DNA from 4 places in the Mycolicibacterium fluoranthenivorans genome. Region 1 is predicted to be linked to each of the others. Evidence: predicted binding sites of a transcription regulator. Region 1 holds the regulator's gene; each other region holds the start of a gene.
The links. Region 1 encodes LexA, which represses DNA repair genes until DNA is damaged. Its sites were predicted from a motif close to CGAACANNTGTTCG; they were not measured.
Positions count from the first base shown of each region.

Region 1 (6,016 bases):
AACTGCTGGACTACCGCTCCCGGCGCCCGTTGATGACCTTCAAGACCGACCATTTCACCAGCTACGAGCAGCCGGAACTGAACCTGTACGCGCTACGAGACACCGCGGGCACACCGTTCCTGCTGCTCGCCGGTCTTGAGCCGGATCTGCGCTGGGAGCGGTTCATCACCGCGGTGCGCCTGCTGGCGGAGCGACTCGGGGTCCGTCAGGTCATCGGACTGGGCACCATCCCGATGGCTGTGCCACACACCCGGCCCGTGACGCTCACCGCGCACTCGACCAACAAGGACCTCATCAAGGAGTACACGCCGTGGGTCGGCGAGGTGCAGGTTCCGGCCAGCGTGTCGAATCTGCTGGAGTTCCGGATGGGCCAACACGGTCACGACGCGATGGGTTTCACCGTGCATGTCCCGCACTACCTCGCGCAGACACCCTTCCCCCCGGCAGCCGAGACGTTGCTGGCAGAGGTGGCCCGGGCCGCAACACTGCAGATCCCGCTGACCGCGCTGGGTGAGGCCGCCGCCGAGGTGCACACCAAGATCAACGAGCAGGTGGGGGCGAGCGCCGAAGTCGCTCAGGTGGTGACGGCACTCGAGCGACAGTACGATGCATTCGTCGCCGCACAGGAGAACCGCTCGTTGCTGGCCCATGACGAGAACCTGCCCAGCGGCGAGGAACTGGGCGCAGAATTCGAGCGGTTCCTGGCACAGCAAGCTGACGACAACGACGAGGACGACAGCTAGCCGATACAGCTTCGATGACGAGGCTTGGGAGGATGTGGCGGAGATGACCGAACGGAAACCCAAGCTGCACTCGGTGCGGGAAAGTACGCCGTCCCTGCAGTTCCGCACCATCCACGGGTACCGGCGTGCCTTCCGCATCTGCGGGTCGGGGCCGGCGATCCTGTTGATCCACGGGATCGGTGACAACTCCACGACGTGGCACACCGTGCAGACCGCGTTGGCGCAGCGGTTCACCGTCATCGCCCCCGACCTCCTCGGTCACGGCCAGTCCGACAAGCCGCGCGCCGATTACTCGGTGGCCGCATACGCCAACGGCATGCGCGATCTGTTATCTGTGCTGGACATCGACCATGTGACGGTTGTCGGCCATTCGCTCGGCGGTGGGGTGGCCATGCAGTTCGCCTACCAATTCCCCCAGCTGGTCGACCGGCTGGTGCTGGTCGGTTCCGGCGGCGTCACCAAGGATGTCAACGTCGCCCTGCGGATCGCCTCGATGCCGATGGGCAGCGAGGCGCTGGCGCTGCTGCGACTGCCGTTGGTGCTGCCCGCCCTTCAGATGGCCGGGCGGGTCGGCGGCGCACTGTTCGGTTCGACGGGGGTCGGGCGTGATCTGCCCGACATGCTGCGGGTGCTCAACGATCTGCCCGAGCCGACGGCGTCCTCGGCGTTCGCGCGCACCCTGCGGGCGGTCGTCGACTGGCGCGGCCAGGTGGTCACCATGCTGGACCGATGTTATTTGACGGAATCGGTTCCCGTTCAGCTCGTTTGGGGCAAGAAGGATTCCGTCATCCCGGTCAGTCACGCCCACCTTGCACACTCCGCGATGCCCGGATCGAAGTTGGAGATCTTCGACGGTTCCGGGCATTTCCCGTTCCACGACGATCCCGACCGCTTCGTCGAGATCGTCGAGCGCTTCATCGACTCCACCCAGCCGGCCCCCTACGACCAGGAACTCCTCCGGGACCTGTTGCGGGCCGGCATCAGCGAAAAGGCGATCACCGGGCCACTCGACACCCGAGTCGCCGTGCTCGATGCGATCGGCGGGGACGAGCGAAGCGCCACCTGACTACCATCGACGTCATGGCGGTCGAGGTCAGCGTGCTGCGAGTGTTCACCAGTCCCGAAGGCGAGTTCGGCAATCCGCTCGGCGTGGTGGACGCCGCCGCCGTCGATCCGGCCGACCGGCAACGGTTGGCTACCGAATTGGGTTACAGCGAAACCATTTTCATCGACATTCCGGAACCGGGTGCGACGACTGCACGCGCCCATATCTTCACTCCCGCCACCGAGTTGCCGTTCGCCGGGCATCCCACCGTGGGTGCGGCCTGGTGGTTGCGTGACCGCGGCACCCCGGTGCGGACCCTGTCGGTACCCGCCGGCCTGGTACAGGTCGAATACACCGAGGACGGTCTCACCGCCGTCAGCGCCCGTGCCGAGTGGGCACCGGAATTCGCGATCTACGAGCTGGATTCGGTGGCCGAGGTGCGCGATGCCGACCCGTCGGACTACCCCGGCGACACCGGGCACTACGTGTGGGCCTGGACCAGCGCCGCAGACGGGGCGCTGCGGTCGAGGGTGTTCGCCCCACACGTGGGAATCGTCGAGGACGAGGCGACCGGCGCTGCCGCGGTGCGGATGACCGACTATCTCAGCCGGGATCTGCACATCACCCAGGGCAAGGGCTCGGAGATACACACCTGGTGGGATCCGCAGGGCTGGGTCAAGATCGCCGGGCGCGTGACCCGCGACAGCGACACCGTGGTCGAATGAGCGGGCTCAGCCGGTGCTCGTCACACGGCGATGGGCGCGCAACGCCTCGATCTCGCGCTCGAAATCGGCGGCCGAGCTAAACGACCGGTACACGGACGCGAATCTGAGGTAGGCGACCTCGTCGAGGTCGCGAAGCGGCCCGAGGATGGCGAGCCCGACCTCGTGGCTGGGAATCTCCGGCGAGCCCGCGGCCCGCACCGCATCCTCGACCTGCTGGGCCAACAGGTTGAGCGCATCGTCGTCCACCTGACGTCCCTGGCAGGCGCGACGGACACCCTTGATGACCTTCTCACGACTGAACGGTTCGGTGACGCCGCTGCGCTTCACCACGGCGAGCACCGCGGTTTCCACGGTGGTGAACCGGCGCCCGCACTCGGGGCAGGAGCGGCGGCGCCTGATGGCCTGCCCCTCATCGGTCTCGCGCGAGTCGACGACCCGTGAATCAGGGTGACGGCAGAACGGACAGTGCATCACCGCTCCTTCGCCGCACCGAATGTCGACCACTTCGAACGACTCCGAGCCTACCTGCACCACCCGCAGGCGTCGCCCGTCTGTCCTGATTGGGCGCTGGACGGGCGGCCGGCCGGGCACCGCCGACATTGGGCGGCAGCGCGTTTGGCCACTCACGAGTCAGCCGATCGGCGCGATGAGGGTCCGCCCGGCGGGCACCGCAGCGGAGTCGAGCTTGTTGAGTTCCTTGATCCGGTCGACCACCGAGTCGACGGGTGCGTCGGGAGCGACCCGCTGCGCCACATGTTGCAGCGTCTCCCCCGCTTCGACCTGCACCACCGACAGCCGGGTGGGTACCTGCACCGCAGCCTGGCCGACGTCACCGCCCACCTGGGCGACCAGACCCAGCCACACCGTGATCGCGGCGGCGATCAGCGCCAGCACCACGGTGGTGACCGGGGTGATCGGGCGGCGGCGGTGCGAGGCCCGTGACATCAGGACGCCGGTGCCGCGGTGCCCGAGCGGGGCACCCGAGGGCCGGCGCACCTGCGGGCGACGGCGCCGCACGACCACATCCCGCGGCAACGGCCACACCTCGGCCGCGGCGCGCCGCCGGACCTCGACCTGGCCGCGGCCCACGGGGCGCGCGTCGAAGTGAGATTCGAACTCGCGATCGAACTCGCGGTCGAACTGGGTGTCGAATCGAGTCTCCAGAATGGTCATTTCTCCGCCTTTCGCCGAGTGGGCCTGCCGATCGTTCGCTTGTGTGTTCGAAGATAGTCGATCATGTGTTCGATGGATAGAACATGTGATCGAACTGTTGCAAACGATAAAGGCACCCACCGACAAGTGGCGGCGCACGCCGACACGCCTCGAACACATGTTTGATTAATGGTCCCGGGGCGACTAGATTCGGCGCCATGAGCGAGCACACCGACACCCCTGAGGCGCGTTCAGGACTCACCGAGCGGCAGCGCACCATTCTGGAGGTCATCCGCGCGTCGGTGACCAGCCGTGGCTACCCGCCGAGCATTCGGGAGATCGGTGACGCGGTCGGCCTGACGTCGACCTCGTCTGTCGCACACCAACTCCGGACACTGGAGAAGAAGGGCTATCTCCGTCGCGATCCCAACCGTCCTCGCGCGGTGGACGTCCGGGGTTCCGACGATACGGTGACGCCGATCGTCGCCACCGACGTCGCCGGATCCGACGCGCTTCCCGAGCCGACCTTCGTGCCGGTGCTGGGCCGGATCGCCGCCGGTGGCCCGATCCTGGCCGAGGAGGCCGTGGAGGACGTGTTCCCGTTGCCCCGCGAACTCGTCGGCGAAGGGTCGCTGTTCCTGTTGAAGGTGGTCGGCGAATCCATGATCGACGCAGCGATCTGCGACGGCGACTGGGTGGTCATCCGTCAGCAGAACGTCGCCGAGAACGGCGATATCGTCGCGGCGATGATCGACGGCGAAGCCACGGTCAAGACGTTCAAGCGCACCCGGGGTCAGGTGTGGCTGATGCCGCACAACCCGGTGTTCGATCCGATCCCCGGCAACGACGCAGTGGTGCTGGGCAAGGTCGTCACCGTCATCCGCAAGATCTGACGGAGATCAGTTGGCGCGAACGAATCCGTTCGTCACCGCGAATTCCTCATTGACGAACCAGATCTCAGCCGGTGTCTGGTCATAGCCGGGCATACCGGGCGTCCAATACTCGCCCGTGCCGGTGTGCGCCTTGATCAGATAGCCCTCGGGTGCGCGGTACGGGTCGCTACCCGCCAGGCGCATCGAGGTATTTGCGGGATCCGGCTCCTCGATATGGATCGCCGCATGGCGTCCGCTGGGGAAGTCGGGTTCGTAGGTCGAGCGCGGAATCGGCGGTAGGCCCGCCACCAGGGGTACGGCGGCAGTCTCCGGTTCGGGCTCGTCGTCGTGGTCCACCTCGTCGCGATCGCTGAGGTCGTCGTCATCCTCGGGGACATCAGACTGGATGCGGGTGGGGGCCGTGTCGACAGAGTCGGCATCGGAGTCGAATTCCAGCGATTCGTGGGCATCGGGTTGGGCCGGTTCGCCGGCTTCGTCGTGCTCTTCGGCGCCGAGCCCCGCCAGCGCCCAGGGACTCTGCGGCGAGTAACCGCCGGGCTCCTGGCCGAATGCGGCGGGCCCACTCTCGTACTCGTCGGGCTCGTGTGACTCGGCGCGGCCGTCGAAACCCGAATCGTGCGGGCCTCGGTAGCCGGCCGCGTACTCGTCCTCACCGTAGCGATCGCCGTCGTAGCCATCGCCCTCGTGGTGCTCGCCGTCGTAGTGCTCACCGAAATGGTCATCCCGCGACCGCCGGTTGCGCAGCACCGCCGTGATGATGAGGCCGACCAGTGCGAGCAGCGGGATCAGGCCCAGCAGCCACCACCAACTCCACGCGTACCACTTCTTGCCGGCGGTACTGCTGGGCTCTGCGGCGGGGGCTTTGGGCGCATCGGCACCGGGCACCTCGAGGCCGGCCAGTTGCGACTGCAGATTCGCGGGCTCCGTCGTGAACTTATGGGTCGACTGGTCCCACGAGATGCTGCCGCCGTTGAACTGCTGGGTGATGACATCACCGTTCTGGGTCTGATCGCTCTTGGGCGCACCCAGATCCCCGGTGGCACCGCCGAGTTTGTCCCACGCCGCGTTCATGGCACCACGGACGATCACGGCGCCGAAGTCGGGAGTCCAGAAGATGACGGGCTTGTCCGCGGCGGCGAACGGCACGAACCGGCTGGCCGGGGCCAGCCCGCCGTCGGATTCGCTGGCGGTCGGGAAGCCGAGATCGCCGGTGGGTCCGCCGACGCTCTCGTACTTGGCCAGCACCTGACCGGTGACGACATCGGCGCCGGTGGCCGGGCTGTAGAAGATCTTGCCGCCGGCGTAGTTCTGGCCGACACCGTCGGAACCGATGGCGTACTGACCGCCGTCCGGGGCGCCGAGCGGACCCAGCGCTCCACCGGCAGCGCGGCGGGCCGCCGCGATCTCCGAAGTGGCGTCGGACGGGACCTCCAGGCCGGCGAGTTGATCGGCGAGTTC
Region 1 is NZ_JAANOW010000001.1:2,676,922-2,682,937, reverse strand. Features, by position in the region: gene FHU31_RS12955 (proteasome assembly chaperone family protein) at 1-743, shown strand, start outside; gene FHU31_RS12950 (alpha/beta fold hydrolase) at 787-1,809, shown strand; gene FHU31_RS12945 (PhzF family protein) at 1,824-2,513, shown strand; gene nrdR (transcriptional regulator NrdR) at 2,520-2,984, opposite strand; gene FHU31_RS12935 (LysM peptidoglycan-binding domain-containing protein) at 3,144-3,686, opposite strand; gene lexA (transcriptional repressor LexA) at 3,884-4,558, shown strand; gene FHU31_RS12925 (sunset domain-containing protein) at 4,565-6,016, opposite strand, start outside.

Region 2 (6,016 bases), on a different contig from region 1:
TGGCATCGACGTCACGGCCGTCCTTGGCGAGGGTCATATCTCCAATCTAATCCCCGAGAACGGCCGCTGCGCCGAATGAAGGTGGGTTGGTATTCGGTATTTGACATGCGGTGATAGCGAACGTCTATCGTGTTTTTGATGGCGAGTGATGTGTTGCTGCAACACCTGGATTACCTGCTGGCCCTCGCCGCCGAGCGCCACTTCGGGAGGGCTGCCGCGCGCTGCCACGTCAGCCAGCCGACGCTGTCGGTGGCCATCCGCCGCTTGGAACGCGATCTGGGCATCGTCATCGTGCAACGCGGCCGTCGCTTCGAGGGCTTCACCGAGGAGGGCAAGCGCGTGGTGGCCTGGGCCCAGCGCATCATCGCCGAACGCGATGAGATGTTGGCCGACCTGGAACGGATGCACGGGCGGCTGACGGCCACCGCGCGGTTGGGCGCGATTCCTACGGCGGTGCCGGCCAGCCCGTTCATCACCGCGGAGTTCCTGCGCCGCAACCCGGCCGCTTCGGTCCGTATCGAGGCGCTGTCGTCGCGGGAGATCGCGCGGCGGTTGGCCGATTTCGAGATCGACGCCGGGCTCACTTATCTCGATGACGAGGCCCCGCCGGGCACGCGGTCGGTGCAGATGTACCGGGAGCAGTACGTGCTGGTGGCCCCCGCCGACCATCGGCTGATGGCCGAACCGGAGGTGACCTGGGTCGATGCCGCCGACCTTGAGCTGTGCGTGCTGACGACCACGATGCGCAATCGCCGCATCCTCGATGCCAACATGGCCGCCGAGGGCATCCGTTACCGGCCCGCGGTCGAAGCGGACTCCGTGGATGCGCTCTACGCGCACTTGACGCATTCGGGGCGGGCCACGATTGCCTCCACCGCGTGGCTGCCGCAGCTGGGCGTGCCGCCGGACTTCGCCGCGCGGCCGATGGTCAAACACGGCCCGAGCCCCGCGATCGGGTTGGTCGTGCTCGACCGCGCCCCGGCATCGATTGTGGCGGCTGCCCTCGTTGCCGTGGCCGAGGGAATCGATCTCGGCGCGCGGATCGACGCCGCGGCGCGATCGCTCTGAGTCGCGGCCCGCGGGCCAGGCGGGCCGCCCACTCAGGGTCCGCGCGTTCCCGTGCCGCCGTCGGCGTGGTCGGTGTCGTGCTCGGCAAGCCCTGGCTTGCTGCCTCCCGTTGTGGGCGCCGCCGTCCGTCCGCGCGGAGATTGCGGTTCCTCCTCGACGGGTCTCAGGAGCAGTTCGGGCCGATGCGCATAGTTGATCCGCTGTTGGCCGTTGTCGAGCCACGGCGGCGCCTGCCATTCGACCTCGCCGCGACCGTTGATGGTGGTGGTGTAGCCCCCGTCGCGGTGCACCATGCGATTGTCGGGCCCACACGCCAGCGCCATGTCGTCCACGTTGGTGTTGCCGCCGTGTGCCCAATCAGCCACCGCGTGATGCGCTTCGCTGCCGTAGGCGCCGACGGTGCAACCCGGTTTGGTACAGCCGCCGTCACGCGCGATGAGCATGATCCGTTGGGCCCGTGACGCGGTCCGGCGGGCACGGAACAGGGCGAGGGCCGATCCGGTGGCCTTGTCGAAGACGGCCAGGTGATGGTTGGCATGTGAGGCCATCCGGATGACGTCCTTGACCGGAATCTTTGTGCCGCCACCAGAGACGCCGATCCCGGCGCGCGATTCCAGATCCTGCAAGGTGGTCCGGATGATCACCGACACGGGTAATCCGTTGAGCTGGCCGAGATCACCGCTCATCAACGCCATCCGGCCGATGACGATCATGGCGTCGTGCTGACGCTGGGCCAGGGTGCGGTGGTCGTTGTCGATCTGGGCTTGCGTCGGGGTGCCGGAGATGCACGGTTCGCCGTCCGCGGGGTTGCACATCCCCTGCGCCGCGAATTTGGCGAACAGCACCTCCCATACGACTGACGCCTCGGGATTCAAATCGCCCGTCACCGACCTCATCGCGTCGCGGCCCTGCTTGCCGAACACGACCCCACGCTTGCGTTCGCGTTCGGCGTCGTCTGGTAGAGGTCCGTCCTGATCGAGCAGGAACAAGCGCAGTTCGGCGGTGTCTTTGAGTTCTTTGGGGCCCACGCCGGTGGCTATGCGCACCATATCCATCTCGAACTGTTCCCGGGTGGTCGCGTCGACGAATCCCGGCAGGCGATCGATGACATCCCGTAGGACGTCGACGTGGCCGCCGTTGATGAGCCCGGCGGCCTGAGCGGCCGCGACGGCGGCCAACGCCGGCTGCAGCGTTTCACCCGTCAGCGAACGGCGCGGTCCCAGGTCGGCGGCCGCTGCCAACCGGCGGCCGGCCTCGGCGGTGGAAAGGCGCCAGCGGATCCGCAACACAGAGTTCCACGTCGCCGCGCCCAGTTCTCCTGGGGTGGTATCGGCCTGCAATTGCGCCAGCATGCGATGCATCTGGGAGGGAAGCCGGCATGTGAGTGTCTCGTACTCGTCCAAGACCGCCATCAACTCGGCGTGGGTGAGCGCCTCGAAGTCGCTGGCGGCGAAGGCTTGGTAGGCAGCATGTAACGCGGCCACCGCCTCGACCGCTCCCTTGTGCATATATCGAACATATGTGCGAACACCGACAAAACCCGCGAGTTTGTGGTCAAAGAAACCGAAGTGAAGCAGTAGATCAGAGTGACTCGCGAGCAGGTTGAGCGCAGAGTGCCCGTCCACCTGTTACATCTAAATCGCGTCCTTGACGCGCACGTAACAATTCCGCCATCGAATCTTCCTACCGTGGGTCGGTCATGCACGAGCGGCGATAGGAACTCCATTGAGCGGTAATGCGGCACGCCTGAAGGCGATCACCAGCGTCGAGGCCTACGAGCCCCCGGCCTTCAGCTTCGACCCCACCGAAGAACCCGGCGAGATCTTCGGTTCGAACGTCTTCACGCTGGCCGAGATGCGGTTGCGGCTGCCGAAGTCGGTGTACAAGTCCGTGGTGGCGACCATCGAGAAGGGCGCCAAGCTGGATCCCGCGGTGGCTGACTCCGTCGCCTCGGTGATGAAGGACTGGGCGCTGTCCAAGGGCGCCACCCACTACGCGCACGTCTTCTACCCGATGACGGGGCTGACCGCCGAGAAGCACGACAGCTTCCTGGAGCCGGTTTCCGACGGCCAGACCCTGGCCGAGTTCGCCGGTAAGACGCTGATCCAGGGCGAGCCCGACGCATCCAGCTTCCCCTCGGGCGGCCTGCGCAGCACCTTCGAGGCGCGCGGCTACACCGGCTGGGACGTCACCAGCCCGGCGTACATCCTGGAGAACCCGAACGGCAACACGCTGTGCATCCCGACGGTCTTCGTCTCGATGACCGGCGAGGCCCTGGACTACAAGACGCCGCTGCTGCGCAGCCAGCAGGCCATGGGCGCCCAAGCCGAGCGCATCCTGAAGTTGTTCGGGCACAAGGATTTCGACCACATCGTGTCGTTCTGCGGCCCCGAGCAGGAGTACTTCCTGGTCGACCGGCACTTCTTCCTGGCCCGTCCGGACCTGATCAATGCGGGCCGCACGCTGTTCGGCGCCAAGCCGCCCAAGGGCCAGGAGTTCGACGACCACTATTTCGGCGCCATCCCGGACCGGGTGCTGGGCTTCATGATGGATACCGAGCGTGAGCTGTTCAAGCTCGGCATCCCGGCCAAGACCCGGCACAACGAGGTGGCACCAGGCCAGTTCGAGATCGCTCCGATGTTCGAGCGGGCCAACATCGCCGCCGACCATCAGCAGCTCTTGATGACGACCTTCAAAACCATCGCCAAGAAGCACGGCATGGAGTGCTTGTTCCACGAGAAGCCGTTCGCCGGCGTCAACGGGTCGGGCAAGCACGTGAACTTCTCCCTGGGCAACGCCCAGTTCGGCAGCCTGCTGGTGCCGGGTGACACCCCGCACGAGAACGCCCAGTTCCTGGTCTTCTGTGCCGCGGTCATCCGCGCCGTGCACAAGTTCGCCGGCCTGCTGCGGGTCTCGGTGGCCTCGGCCACCAACGACCACCGGCTCGGTGCCAACGAGGCCCCGCCGGCGATCATCTCGATCTTCCTCGGCGACCAGCTCGCCGACGTGTTCGAGCAGATCGCCAAGGGCGCGGCCACGTCGTCGAAGGGCAAGGGCAGCATGATCATCGGCGTCGACACGCTGCCGGTGCTGCCGACCGATCCGGGCGACCGCAACCGCACCAGCCCGTTCGCCTTCACCGGCAACCGGTTCGAGTTCCGCGCACCGGGCTCGGGCCAGACCATCAACGTGCCGATGATCATCCTCAACACGATCATGGCCGACTCGCTGGACTACATGGCCACGAAGCTGGAAACCGCGGTCGCCGCCGGCGAGGAGTTCGACACCGCGGTGCAGACGCTGCTCACCGAGATCATCACCGAGCACGGCGCGGTGGTGTTCAACGGTGACGGGTACTCGGACAACTGGCAGATCGAGGCGGCCGAGCGTGGCCTGCCGAACCTCAAGACCACGATCGACGCCATCCCCGAACTGATCAAGCCGGAAGCCATCGAGGTCTTCGAGAAGTACGGCGTCTTCAACGACCGCGAGTTGCACAGCCGCGTCGAGGTCCGGTACGAGACATATGTGCTGACCGTCAACGTCGAGGCCAAGCTCACGCTTGAGGTCGGCTCGACGGTGGTCCTGCCCGCAGCCATCCGTTACCAGACGGAGTTGGCCTCGAACGTCGCGACGCTCAAGGCCGCCGGCCTCGAGCCCGATCTCACGCTGCTGCAGTCGGTTTCGGCCCCGATCTCCGAGCTGACCGCTGCGCTCGCGGCGCTCAAGACGGCGATGGGCGAGCACGGTGGCGAGTCGGCGGCCGAGCACGCCGCCCACGCGCAGAGCCTGCTCCCGTTGATGGACGCGGTGCGCGCCGCCGCGGACACGCTGGAAGGTGTGGTGGCCGACGACCTCTGGCCGCTGCCGACGTACCAGGAGATGCTCTACATCCTCTGACGTCTCGTTCTCCGAACGTCGAGTTGCCGCCGATCACCGACGACAACTCGACGTTCGGACGTCGTGCGGCCATGTCTTGCCCTGCTGGCTCCGCGTCGATCCCGTTGTTGCGCGACGCTATCGAGGCATTCTGGCGACGATCACAGGGATCTGCGCGGCGTTCACGATTGCCCCACTGACCGAGCCCAGCAGCATGCCCGCGAATCCGCCGCGGCCGTGGCTGCCGACCACGACAAGCTGAGCCGTCTCCGCTTGTTCGAGCAGCCGGGGTGTTGGTCGATCGCTGACCACGATCGGGTGCACGCTGACATCTGGATACCGTTCGCGCCATCCCGCAAGCCGTTCGGCCAGGGTCTCCTCTTCACTGACCTTGAAGTTTGCCCATTCGATCGGCGCCCGACCGAACGCCCCGAAGTCCAGAGGGCCCATGTCACTCCAGGCGTGCAGCGCGACCAGTCCCACGCCGCGGCGGGAGGCTTCGTCGAAGGCGATTTCGGTGGCCAATTCTGATACCGGCGAGCCGTCGATACCGACGACGACGGGTGCCTGAGATGACGTTGTGGTGGGCGGATCCTCATCGTGGATGACGGCGACCGGGCAATGCGCGTGGTGCACGAGGTTGGAGCTGACTGATCCCAGCAAGGCACGGGCCACCGCGCCCTGGCCCCGGCAACCGACCACGACCATGTCGGCCTCTGTCGAGAGGTTGACCAGTGCGGGCACGATGGGGGCTTCGACTATCTCGCTGTCTATCTGCAGGTCTCCCCTTCCGGCGGCGGCCTCGACGGCAACCTTGTGGGCGTCCTGAATGGTTTGGCGGGCATGGTCTTGCGACATTTCGGGAGTTACCGTCAGTGGCCACCAACCTGGGGGGACCGCGTGCACCAACCTCAGCGCGACGTTGCGCATCGCGGCGTCTCGAGCGGCCCATTCGACCGCCGCGGTCGAAGACGCCGACCCATCGACGCCAACAACTATTCCGAGGTGCTGATCATGTGGCGCCATCGGCGTCTCCTTCTAGAGGTGCTCAACCCCGCCAACTGACGCA
Region 2 is NZ_JAANOW010000002.1:364,928-370,943, forward strand. Features, by position in the region: gene FHU31_RS19800 (FdhF/YdeP family oxidoreductase) at 1-37, opposite strand, end outside; gene FHU31_RS19805 (LysR family transcriptional regulator) at 139-1,068, shown strand; gene FHU31_RS19810 (HNH endonuclease signature motif containing protein) at 1,101-2,576, opposite strand; gene FHU31_RS19815 (glutamine synthetase III family protein) at 2,794-4,968, shown strand; gene FHU31_RS19820 (universal stress protein) at 5,086-5,973, opposite strand.
Region 2: the regulator LexA is predicted to act here: its motif matches at 2,581-2,594, upstream of FHU31_RS19810 (HNH endonuclease signature motif containing protein).

Region 3 (6,016 bases), 1.0 Mb from region 1:
ACCCCTGGTTATTACAACAACGAGGGACGCGGGGGTGCGGAACGCAACGGATCGTTCCTCGGGGACTTCTACTCGCCCGGCTTCTATGCCTTCGACGATCTGATCGCGCAGTGGCGGGCCAAGGGTGACCTCGACGGGCTGGAACTCACGTGAGCGCTGCCCTGAGATTCGACGATCGTGTCGCCGTCATCACCGGCGGCGGCCGGGGCCTGGGCCGTGAGTACGCCCTGCTGCTGGCATCGCGAGGTGCGAAGGTCGTCGTCAACGATCCGGGCAGCAGCCTCACCGGCGACGGTTCCGACGGCACTCCCGCACAGCAGGTGGCCGATGAGATCGTCGCCGCCGGCGGGCAGGCCGTTGCCAACACCGATTCGGTGGTCACCGTCGACGGCGGAGAAGCCATCATCGACAGCGCCATCCGGCACTTCGGCCGCATCGACATCCTCATCCACAACGCCGGCACCGTGCGCCGCGGGTCGCTGAAGGAACTGAGTCCTCAGGACTTCGACGCCGTGCTGGACGTGCACCTGCGCGGCGCGTTTCACGTCGTCCGGCCGGCATTTCCGGTCATGTGTGCCGCCGGTTACGGCCGCATCGTGCTCACCTCGTCCATCGGCGGGCTCTACGGCAACCACCATGTGGCCAACTACGGGGTGGCCAAGGCCGGGCTGATCGGACTGTCGAACGTGGCGGCCCTCGAAGGGGCCGCCGACGGTGTCCGGTGCAACGTGATCATTCCCAGTGCGGTCACCCGGATGGCCGAAGGCATCGACACCTCGGCGTACCCGCCGATGGGGCCCGAGTTGGTGGCCCCGACCGTCGGCTGGCTGGCCCACGAATCCTGCTCGGTGACCGGGGAGATGCTGGTCGCGATCGGCGGCCGGGTGGCCCGCGCCTTCATCGCCGAGAGTCCCGGGGTGTACCGCCCGTCGTGGACCATCGAGGATGTCGCCGACAATATCGACGGAATCCGCGATGTGTCGGAGCCGGTGATCTTCCCGCCTGCGCCCGACGGGCACACCGACCACATCCGCTACAGCTTTGCGAAGGCGACCCATGGCTGACGGACCGCTGGCCGGGGTGCGGGTCATCGACCTCACCGCCATGGTGATGGGGCCGTACTGCACCCAGATCATGGCCGACATGGGCGCCGACGTGATCAAAGTGGAACCGCCGCAAGGAGATAACACCAGGTACATCTCGGTGGGGCCGTCCCCGGGGATGAGCGGGGTGTTCGTCAACGTCAACCGCGGTAAACGGGCGATCGTGCTGGACCTGCAGACCGACGACGGCAGAGCGGCGCTCCGCGGACTGATCGGGACTGCCGATGTCTTCATCCACTCGATGCGGGCCAAGGCGATCACCACACTGGGATTCGGTTACGCCGATGTCGTCGAGCTCAACCCGTCGATCGTCTACACCAACTGCTACGGCTACGGCCGGCGCGGCCCGGATGCGGACCGGCCCGCCTACGATGACACGATCCAGGCCGAGTGCGGATTGCCTGCGGTGCAACAACAGTTGACCGGGGAAGCCGGCTACGTCGGGACCATCATGGCCGACAAGGTGGCCGGCCTGACGGCGCTCTACGCCACCACGATGGCGCTGTTCCATCGGGAACGCACCGGTGAGGGCCAGGAGGTGGAGGTCAGCATGTTCGAGACGATGGCCTCCTTCATGCTCGTCGAACACGCCAACGGCGCGATGTTCTCACCTCCGCTCGGGCCGGCCGTGTACCCGCGGGCCGTGGCGCCCAACCGGCGGCCGTATGAGACCAAAGACGGTCAGATCGCCGCGCTGATCTACAACGACAAGCACTGGCGTGGATTCGTCGAGCGTGTCCAACCCGATTGGAACACAGGTGAGTTCGATACGCTGGAGCAGCGGGCACGCCAGATCGACACCGTGTACGGGTTGGTGGCGCAGACGCTGAAGGAACGCACCACCGCGGAGTGGCTCGGGCTGTTCCGGGAACTGGAGATCCCGGCCGCACCGATCAACACCCTCGACGCGTTGTTCGACGACCCGCACCTCAACGCGGTCGGTCTGTTCGAGACGGTCGATACCCCGCACGGGCCGGTGCGTTTTCCCGGCGTGCCCACCTGGTTCTCCCGGACGCCCGGACGCGTTCGGGGACCGGCGCCCGAACTCGGTGCCGACACCGAGACGGTACTGGCCGAACTCCAGGCGCTGCCTCGGCACTAGGAACGTGTCCGCCGGAGATATTGCTTGCGCGGGATCCGCGCGGGGCGTATCGTCGAACATACGTTCGAGTGAATTGTGGCTCCCGATACCCGGTGAGCTTTGCCTGCGACTGTGTCGCTGAGAGGTTCGCTGGTCCCCGTGGGACTGTCCGAGCCACGTTGCCTTGTCGAGCCTGAATCGTCTGCCCGCGTGCACCTTTGCGAAAGGTTGGGGTATCTGGCATGGACGCCACCCATCTCGACACCTTCGTCGATGCGCTCATCGATGACCTCACTGCGGCGCCTCCGCCCGAGGAGGGTGCCGAACGCACGCTGTTCGATCTGCTCGACCATCCCCGGCGGGTGGTCGACGAACAGCCGGTGCTCGCCGTGCTGGCGGTCGCGGTCACCGCCCGGAACCTGTTCGACCATGTGATCGCGCAGGCGGCCGCGGCCGCTGAGCGTCTCGGGATCCCAGCACGCCGACACCTGCGCTCGGGAGCCGATCTGCTCATCAGCCTGGGGGTGGCCCCCGGCGCCGCGCGCAGGGCTGTGCGGGTGGGGCGGGCAGCACACACTCTGCCGGCCCTCACCCGGGCGCAGCGTCTGGGTGGGCTCGGCATCGAGTTCGCCGACGCGGTCGGTAGGGGAGTCGCACACATCAGTGACAGGGTCGCGTTGTCCGATGAGGACAGGGCGACGGTCGCCACATTGCTGATGATCCAGACCACGCCCGCGGACGTGAGTAAGAAAGCCCGCGAGATCGCCATCGACAAAGCCTCGAAACAACCGCACGACGAGGCGGCGGTGCCGATCGCGGAGAACAGTGACCTCAACGAGATGACGCTGGTGCAAAACGATGATGGACGGGTCAGTGCCACCCTCGATCTCGATGTGCTGACCGGCGAGGAGCTGTTCGCAGCGTTGGACCCGTGGTGTCGGCCCGTGCCGCTACCGGATGGATCACCGGACCCGCGGTCGACCGGCAGGCGTCGCGCGGACGCATTCGGTCAGCTGGTGCGGGGCTTCCTGTCGAACTCACAGCGTCCGACCTCCGGTGGGGTGCTCCCGCACGTCACCCTGCTCCGGCCGGCCGGGGCAGGGCGAGCGGGGGTGCCCGATGACGGGTGCGTGGACACCCTCGGTTTCACCGGGCCGGTCAGTGCCACCACCGCCGATCTGATCTCCTGTGACAGCTCTCTCGGATCGGTGATCGTGGACGACGTCGGCGCCCCGCTGGACGTGGGGCGCAGCGAGCGGCTGTTCCCGCCCAGGATTCGTAAAGCGCTGGCAGCGCGCGACCGTGGCTGCGCGTTCCCCGGGTGCGGGAGGCCGGTGTCGTGGTGCGACGCCCACCACATCGAGCCGTGGGGCGCTGGAGGCGTCACCTGCCTCGACAACGGCGTGCTGTTCTGCCGATGCCACCACACCTTGATCCACCACAGCAACTGGCAGGTCTACCTGGGCCCTGACCGCCACCCCTGGTTCATCCCACCCCGTGATCCGGCCGGTCCCGAACCTCCGCATATGCGATCGCACGCACGACGGACCATGACCGACCTGCCCGCCGCCGCCTAACCGAGTGGGGCGCACCTTGACAACTACACAGGGAATCGCACGAGCGGCGGGAACCGGCGGAGATGACGCCGTCGGACCCGCCACGACGATGCACCGGCGTGCACGTCCGGCTAGAAGGTCTAGAAGGTCTAGAAGGTCTTGGCCAACCGGTCGGCGAGAATGGCAGCGAACCGCGCCGGATCGTCGAGGGAGCCCCCCTCGGCGAGAAGGGCTGTGCCATAGAGCAACTCGGCCGTGTCGCTGAGCCCGTCCTGTGACGACGCCAACGCGTCCCGCAGACCTGTGACGAGGGCGTGCTCGGGGTTGATCTCCAGAATGCGCTTGCCGACGGGCACCTCCTGACCGGAGGCGCGGTACATGCGCGCCAACTGCGGGGTGATACCGAAGGTGTCGGTGATCAGGCAGGCCGGCGACGAGGTCAGCCGAGTGGACAGCCGCACCTCCTTGACATGGTCGTCGAGCGTCTTCTGCAGCCAGGTCAGCAGATCGGCGAACTCGGTGCGGTCGGCGTCGGCCGTGTCGTCTCCGGAGCCGAGGTCGACTTCACCCTTGGCCACCGACTGCAGCGCCTTGCCCTGGAATTCCGGCACCGACTCCACCCACACCTCGTCGACGGGGTCGGTGAGCAACAGCACTTCGTAGCCTTTGGCCTTGAACGCCTCCAGGTGCGGCGAACTCTCCAGCAACCGGCGCGATTCGCCCGTCGCATAGAAGATCTGCTCCTGGCCGTCCCGCATCCGGCTCACGTAGTCGGCCAGCGTCGTCGGGGTGTCCGGACTGAAGGTTGACGCGAACGACGACAGTCCCAGCACGGTCTCGCGGTTGTCGGGGTCGGAGAGCAGGCCCTCCTTGAACGCGCGCCCGAACTGCGTCCAGAAGGTCGCGTAGTCGTCGGGTCGGTTGGCCTGAAGGTCCTTGATCGCCGACAGCACCTTCTTGGTGAGGCTGCGCCGGATCACCTTGATCTGGCGGTCCTGCTGCAGGATCTCGCGAGACACGTTGAGCGACAAGTCCTGCGCGTCGACGACACCCTTGATGAACCGCAGATACTCGGGCATCAGCTCATCGCAATCACCCATGATGAAGACGCGCTTGACGTACAACTGCACGCCGGTGTGCCCGTCCCGGTTGAACAAGTCGAACGGCGCCTGCGAAGGGATGAACAACAGCGCCTGATACTCGAAGGTTCCCTCGGCCTTCATCGCGATGACGTCGAGCGGCTCATCCCAGGCATGCGCGATGTGCCGGTAGAACTCCTTGTATTCCTCGTCGGAGACCTCGCTCTTGGGCTTGGCCCACAGCGCGGTGCGCGAGTTGATCGTCTCGGTTTCGACGGTGACGGTCGGCTCGGTGTTCTCCGCGCCCTCCTCCGTCGATGCCGGGACGGTCTTCTCGACCTCCATCCGGATCGGCCAGGAGATGAAGTCGGAGTACTTCTTGACCAGCTGCCGGATCTTCCACGGTGCGGTGTAGTCGTGCAGTTCGTCGTCGGCGTCCTCGGGCTTGAGGTGCAGCGTGACCGACGTGCCCTGCGGGGCGTCGTCGACGGTGGCGATGGTGTAGGTGCCGTCACCGCTGGATTCCCACCGGGTGGCGGTGTTTTCGCCGGCCTTACGGGTGAGCAGGTCGACCTTGTCGGCCACCATGAACGTCGAGTAGAACCCGACGCCGAACTGGCCGATCAGTTCTTCGGTGCTCTCGTTGGACTCCTGCAGTTTTCTCCGCATCTCGGCGGTGCCGGACTTGGCGAGGGTGCCGATCAGGTCGACGACCTCGTCGCGGGACATGCCGATGCCGTTGTCGCGGACGGTCAGCGTCCGCGCCGTCGAGTCGAGGTCCAGGTCGATGTGCAGGTCGGACGTGTCGACGTCGAGGTCCTTGTCCTGGTACGCCGCGAGCCGCAGCTTGTCCAGGGCGTCGGAGGCGTTCGACACCAGTTCCCGCAGGAACGAGTCCTTGTTGGAATAGATGGAGTGCACCATCAGCTGCAACAGCTGACGGGCCTCTGCCTGGAATTCCCGCTGTTCGACCTGATCGCTCACGCAGCCATAGTAAAACCGGCCGAGCTAGCCGAATTGCACCCCCTGGGCGAGCGGCAGATCGGATGAGTAGTTGACGGTGTTGGTGGCCCTGCGCATATAGGCCTTCCACGCATCCGAGCCGGACTCGCGGCCGCCGCCGGTCTGCTTCTCCCCGCCGAACGCGCCGCCGATCTCCGCGCCGGAGGTGCCGATGTTGACGTTGGCGATACCGCA
Region 3 is NZ_JAANOW010000001.1:1,671,116-1,677,131, forward strand. Features, by position in the region: gene FHU31_RS08210 (flavin-containing monooxygenase) at 1-153, shown strand, start outside; gene FHU31_RS08215 (SDR family NAD(P)-dependent oxidoreductase) at 150-1,064, shown strand; gene FHU31_RS08220 (CaiB/BaiF CoA transferase family protein) at 1,057-2,205, shown strand; gene FHU31_RS08225 (HNH endonuclease signature motif containing protein) at 2,427-3,761, shown strand; gene htpG (molecular chaperone HtpG) at 3,890-5,803, opposite strand; gene amaB (L-piperidine-6-carboxylate dehydrogenase) at 5,828-6,016, opposite strand, start outside.
Region 3: the regulator LexA is predicted to act here: its motif matches at 2,259-2,272, upstream of FHU31_RS08225 (HNH endonuclease signature motif containing protein).

Region 4 (6,016 bases), 1.7 Mb from region 1:
CAATGCCCTGGAGGTGGGCACCGCACTGCGCGCGGAGCTGGCCCGGTTGGCGGGCACCCGTGAGGACATCCGCGAGGTGCGTGGCGCCGGCTTGTACGTCGGGGTCGAGGTGGACGGCCGTGACACCGCGCGGCGGCTGGTGAACGCGATGCGGGAGCGCCGGGTGCTCATCTCGGTGTGCGGGGCGCACGGCAACGTGCTCAAGATCAGGCCGCCGATGGTGTTCTCCCTGGCCGACGTGGATCGGTTCTGCACGGAGTTCGAGGCGGTGCTGGCGCAGCTGTGAGTCCCGGGCACGTGGTTGCGGCGTGCGGGGATTGCACGTACAGGAATTTCCCTGCAATTTCCCAGTTTTGGCGAGGGTAGGCTTTTCTCCGGGGTTGCTACGGGGGAGGAGCCGGTCATGGCCGAACGGGGCATGGAAGTCGATACCGAGCATCTGAATGCAGGTGCCGACCGGTGCGGTGACGCAGCGGGCACTGCGTTGGCCGCGGCCGGTGAACTCGCCGAGATGAAGCCGGCTGCGGGGATGTTCGGTGATTTCGACGAAGCCCGCATGTTTCATCAGGCGGTCTCGGCTGCGCACCAAGGTCATGTCGAGCAGTTTCAGGCCCATCACCGCGCTCTGGGCGATATCAGTGCCAAGAGCCGATCCGGAGCCGATGAATTCACCGCCACGGATGCGTCGTCGGCCGATTCCGTGCGTGCGGCCGGCGCGCGTTTCGGTGCGCCCTGATGCCACCACCTCTGGGTTTGGTCAACCTGTCGGTCGCGGATCTGATCGCCGAGGCGGGCGGAGACCCGTGGAAGATCAATGACGATCTGCAAGCCGGTGACCCCGGCGCTATCAATGCCCAAGCCGATGCGTTTCACACCGCGGCTGGTGCTGCCACCGAGATAGAGAGTGACTTCAAGGCGGCCAAGGAGCGTTTCGAAAAAGGCTGGCAACACAGCGGTGCCCAACACCCGATCACCGATTCGGCCGAGGTCACCCGCGCAACGCAGACGCTGCACCTGCAGAAGCCCCAACTCGCCACCATCGCACTGAATTTGGAGAATGTGGCCACCGCGCTGGTGGCGGCCCAACGTGCCTGCGACGCGGATATCGCCGCCCTGGACACCTTCTTGCACGGCGCCGATGACGCGATCGGCGCGGCCAAGGCAACCAACCAGGACACCAGGGCGCTGCACGACGCGGCGGTCGCCACGATGCGGATCACCCTGGGCGAAGTACAGGGCAGTCGGGACACCTACGTGAATGCGATGGCGGCGGCCGAGTCGTCCATGGCAGCGATCCCCGGAGAGGGGCCGCAGGCTGCCGGGGGGTCGACGGAGGCGTCGGGGCCGACCGTGACCAAGGGCGATGTGGCGATCGCAGGAGCGGGTGCAGTGGCCGGCGGGACCGCCGATGGCGTGCGGCAGACGACGTTGAAGATGATCGCGGACTCTCCCGGTACCGGCCCGGGTGCGGCCGACCCCGGCCTGTTGAAATGGTTGGAGGATCCGAAGATCGGCGGTGTCGAGTTGAAAGGATTTTCCCGGGTCGGCGGGTTGGTCGCTGCGGTCAGCGCGGTGCCTTCGGTGATGTCCGATATTCATGACGGGAATTCGGTGACCGAGGCCGTGACTCGGGAAACCTTTGCGACTGCAGCTGGGCTCGGTGTGGGAGCGGTAGCCGCAGATATGGCGATCGGCGCAACGGCGGGTTCGGTCGTTCCAGGCGTGGGCACTGCGATCGGTCTGGTGGCCGGTGCAGCCGTGGGAGCGGGCACAGCCTTGGGTGTGTCGAAAGTGATCGACTGGGGCTGGGATCCGGTCGCTGATGCGGTGGAGTCCGTCTTTGGTTTCGGATAGTTGCGACCAGTGAGATTCGATGGATTCATGCAGGAGAAGGGTATTGCTGCGTTCCCGGTCGACCGATTCACCGGTTGCGTCGTGGAGGTGGGGGCGCCGTCGGGATGGGAGCTGTTCGATTCGACTGTCGGGCTCCACGTGTGGATCTGTCGCAGCGACCCGCGTATGGACGAGTTCTGCGCCAATGCGGTGTTGACCATGCATCGTGTCCAGGCGGTACTCCACGCAGATGAGGTATTCGCGATGTTGGCCGAACAGCAGATCCAGATGGTGCCGGGTTGCCGCGAGCTGCACCGCGAACTCGCTGCCGCAAGCGAAGGAGCCGGCGTTGTGGGGGCGCTTTCGATGGAGATCGCTCACGAACTCGGAAGCATCGACAGTGTGTCGCGCACTAGAATCATCATGACTGAAAAGGAGACGCTCATCGCCCAACTGACGGTGACCGCGCTCCACGATTCGCCGGTGGACGATACGAGTATCTGGCTGACCGTCCGAACACACGGGAGCCAGTGATGTCAGATACCAAGGGACGCGGACGTTCGTGGCAGCTGCTGCGATACATCGCCGGGTTTGCCCTGTGCTTACTGACCGTGGTCGCGGCACGGGCTGGGATGCCCTGGTACTGGTCGGTCATCGTGTTCTGCGCTGCGTTCCTCATCATCCTCGGAAGGCGCCGGATCTTTCGGCCTGGCGTAGAACGCACGGCCGACGAGATCAGCTGCCGATACATCCCGTGGTTCGAAGGAAATGCGTACTACGTGAACCTGGCGCTTCCTCTGACGGGTGCGGCCATGCTTGTGGCAGGTCTTGCACCGGGTAATCCGGTCTGGCTTCGGTTCGGCGGAGGCATCTTGCTGCTGTTCACGCCGATCTTTCTGGACTCCGCTATTCGCCTGTGGCGCAAGAGCATCTTGCGAATCACGCCGTCGACATTGACTGTGCCGTCGGCGGGGCCGAAGTTCGCGCCGATGGAACTCACCCGCGAACGAGTCCAGGCAGTCGCGCCCAAGTGGGTTGCCGAGGTGAGCGGAGCCAAGGCACTACGGGTGGAAATTTCCTATCATGCAGCAGATTTGACTGAACCATCCGAAACGGTATTGCTCGGTCCGCAGCTCACGGTTGAGCCGCAAAATCTGCTTGACGCCCTCCTTGAGTGGAAAGACGCCACCGCCGATGATCCGCACGAATTGATGGATCGGATCGAGCAGCTTCTCCTGGGTCGTTTCAGTGCGCAGGTTTAGCCGCTTGTCAAGTCCCAATTCCTTTGCAGCAGTGGATCTGTGGATGAATCGGCGACTGTGGATAACGTCGGTACTTGTCGGTGGTTCGCACTAATGTTCGAATCATGGAAGGCATCGGCGATCTCGCGGTCATAGTGGACAAGCTGTCCGCCGCCGCGTTCGACGAGGTCCCCGTCGCCGAGTTGCTCGAAGTCCAGTCCGCGCTGGAGCAGGTGTACCGGCGGCTGCCCGCGGTTCAGCACCGAGTCATGGCGGCGGTGAAGGCACAGTCCAGCCCGGCCGAGCTCGGCATCCGTAGTTGGGCCGATGTGTTGTCCATCCGGTTGCGTATCTCGAACACCGAAGCCTGCCGGCGGCTCACCGAGGGTGAGCTGCTGGGACCGCGGCGGTCGGTCGCCGGCGAACCACTGGAGCCGCAGTATCCGGCGACGGCGGCCGCGCTGGCGCGCGGTGAGCTCTCGGCCGAACATGTCCGCATCATCACCCGGACGATGAAGAAGATCCCACCCCGAGTCGATGCGCAGACCCGTGCCCGAGCCGAGGCCGATCTGGCCGGGGTCGCGTCGATTCAGGCCCCGGAGGCGCTGCGCAGCGCGGCATCGTTACTCCTGGAGTTGCTCGATCCCGACGGGCCCGAACCCAACGACGAGGACGCCATCGATCGGCGGGAGATGTTCCGCCAGCTGATCTTGGGCCCGCAGGATGCCGACGGGCTGAGCGACCTGCGTGCCAAGGTCACCCCGGAATTCCGTGCCTATCTGGAGCCGGCCTTGGGCAAGCTCGCGGCCACGGGCATGTGCAATCCGAATGACGAGACTCCGGTCACCAAAGGGACACCGTCGGCCGAGGCGGTCGCCGCCGACACCCGCAGCCTGGGGCAGCGCCAGCACGACGCGTTGATGACGATCGCTCGCACGGCCCTGGCCTCAGGGGAGTTGGGTGAGCACAACGGGCTGCCCGTCACCGTCGTCGTGACCACCACCGTGACCGAGCTGGAGGACGCCGCGGGGGTCGCGCGCACCGGCGGCGGCTCGAAGCTGCCGATGTGCGATCTGATCCGGATGGCCGGCCATGCCCGGCACTATCTGAGCGTCTTCGACGAGCATGCGGCGGTGCCGCTGTATCTGGGCCGGGCCCGGCGGACAGCCTCACCAGGGCAGCGGATGGTGCTCCACGCCCGCGATCGCGGGTGCACCTATCCCGGCTGCCCCGTCCCGGCCTACCTCTGCCAGAGCCATCACGCCGAAACCGACTACCGAGCAGGTGGGAAAACCGACATCCCGAACCTGGGGTTGGCCTGCGGGCCACACAATCGGCTGGTCAAAGAGGGCGGCTGGAAGACCCGCATCGGCAAGAGCGGCCGGGTGGAATGGATTCCACCACCGCAGTTGGATGCCGGCCCGCCTCGGGTCAACCCCCTGCACCACCCCGAAGATCTCCTCGGACGCGGGGAAGACCCATGATGAGTTGGCTCACGTTCAGTCATTTGGTTGGCTCTACCCATGGCTGCGTCCGCGATCTACATCGCCTCACCCGAGGGTGACACCGGGAAGTCCACCATTGCGCTCGGCATCCTGGCGCGGCTGGCGGCCAATGTCGCCAAAGTGGGCGTGTTCCGGCCGATCGCCCGCTCCGAGGGCGGGCGGCGCGACTACATCCTGGAACTGCTGCTGGCCCACGCCACGGCCGGGCTGAGCTACCAGGACTGCGTCGGCGTCAGCTACCAGCGCCTGCACGAAGACCTCGACGGCGCCATCACCGAGATCGTCGAGCGCTACCACGAGGTGGCCGCCCAGTGCGATGCCGTCCTGATCGTCGGCAGCGACTACACCGATGTGGCCAGCCCCAGCGAGCTGGCGGTCAACGCGCGGATCGCGGCCAACCTGGGCGCCTCGGTGGTGCTGGCGGTGCGGGCCTCGGAGCGCACCCCGGACGAGGTGGCGCAGGTCGTCGAGCTGTGTCTGGCGGAGCTGACAGCCCAACACGCGCACACCGCGGCGGTGGTGGCGAACCGATGCGACCCGGCGCAACTGACCGACCTGATCGACACCTTGGCCGCCGCGCTCGCCCCGAACGGCCCGAAAAGCTATGTGCTGCCCGAGGAGCCACTGCTGGTCGCACCGTCGGTCGCGGAACTGCGTGATGCAGTGCACGGCACCCTGACCGATGGCGATGAGGCGCTGCTGAGCCGCGAGGCGCTCGGCGTGCTGGTCGCCGGTATGACGGCCGAGCACGTGCTGGATCGCCTGAGCGACGGTATGGCCGTCATCACCCCCGGTGACCGCTCCGATGTGGTGATGGCGGTGATGAGTGCGCACGCCGCCGAGAACTTCCCGTCCCTGGCCTGCCTGATCCTCAACGGCGGACTGGAACTGCACCCGGCGGTGGCCAAACTGGTCGACGGGCTCAACCTCCGGCTGCCGGTCATCGCCACCGAGGCGGGTACCTACGACACGGCGCGGGCGGTGGCCAAGGCCCGCGGGCGGGTGACCGCGACCTCGATTCGCAAGATCGACACGGCCCTGGCGCTGATGGAAACCCATGTGGACACCGCGGATCTCCTGGCCCAGCTGGCCATTCCGATACCCGAGGTGATCACCCCACAGATGTTCACCTACCAGCTGCAGGACCGGGCGCGCAGCCACCGCAGGCGCATCGTGCTGCCCGAGGGCGACGATGACCGGATCCTGAAGGCTGCCGGCCGGTTGCTGGCGCACCGGGTGGCCGACCTCACCATCCTCGGCGACGAAGGCGCGGTGCGGGCCCGAGCCGCCGAGTTGGGCGTCGACCTCGACGGTGCCCAGCTGATCAACCCGCGCACCAGCGAGCTGTGCGACCAGTTCGCCCGCCAATATGCCGAACTGCGCAGCAAGAAGGGTGTCACCGTCGAGCAGGCCCGCGAGATCATCCATGACGTGTCG
Region 4 is NZ_JAANOW010000001.1:995,810-1,001,825, forward strand. Features, by position in the region: gene FHU31_RS04875 (aspartate aminotransferase family protein) at 1-286, shown strand, start outside; gene FHU31_RS04880 (DUF2563 family protein) at 404-736, shown strand; gene FHU31_RS04885 (putative alpha/beta hydrolase) at 736-1,854, shown strand; gene FHU31_RS04890 (LpqN/LpqT family lipoprotein) at 1,864-2,367, shown strand; gene FHU31_RS04895 (hypothetical protein) at 2,367-3,095, shown strand; gene FHU31_RS04900 (HNH endonuclease signature motif containing protein) at 3,200-4,558, shown strand; gene pta (phosphate acetyltransferase) at 4,598-6,016, shown strand, end outside.
Region 4: the regulator LexA is predicted to act here: its motif matches at 3,182-3,195, upstream of FHU31_RS04900 (HNH endonuclease signature motif containing protein).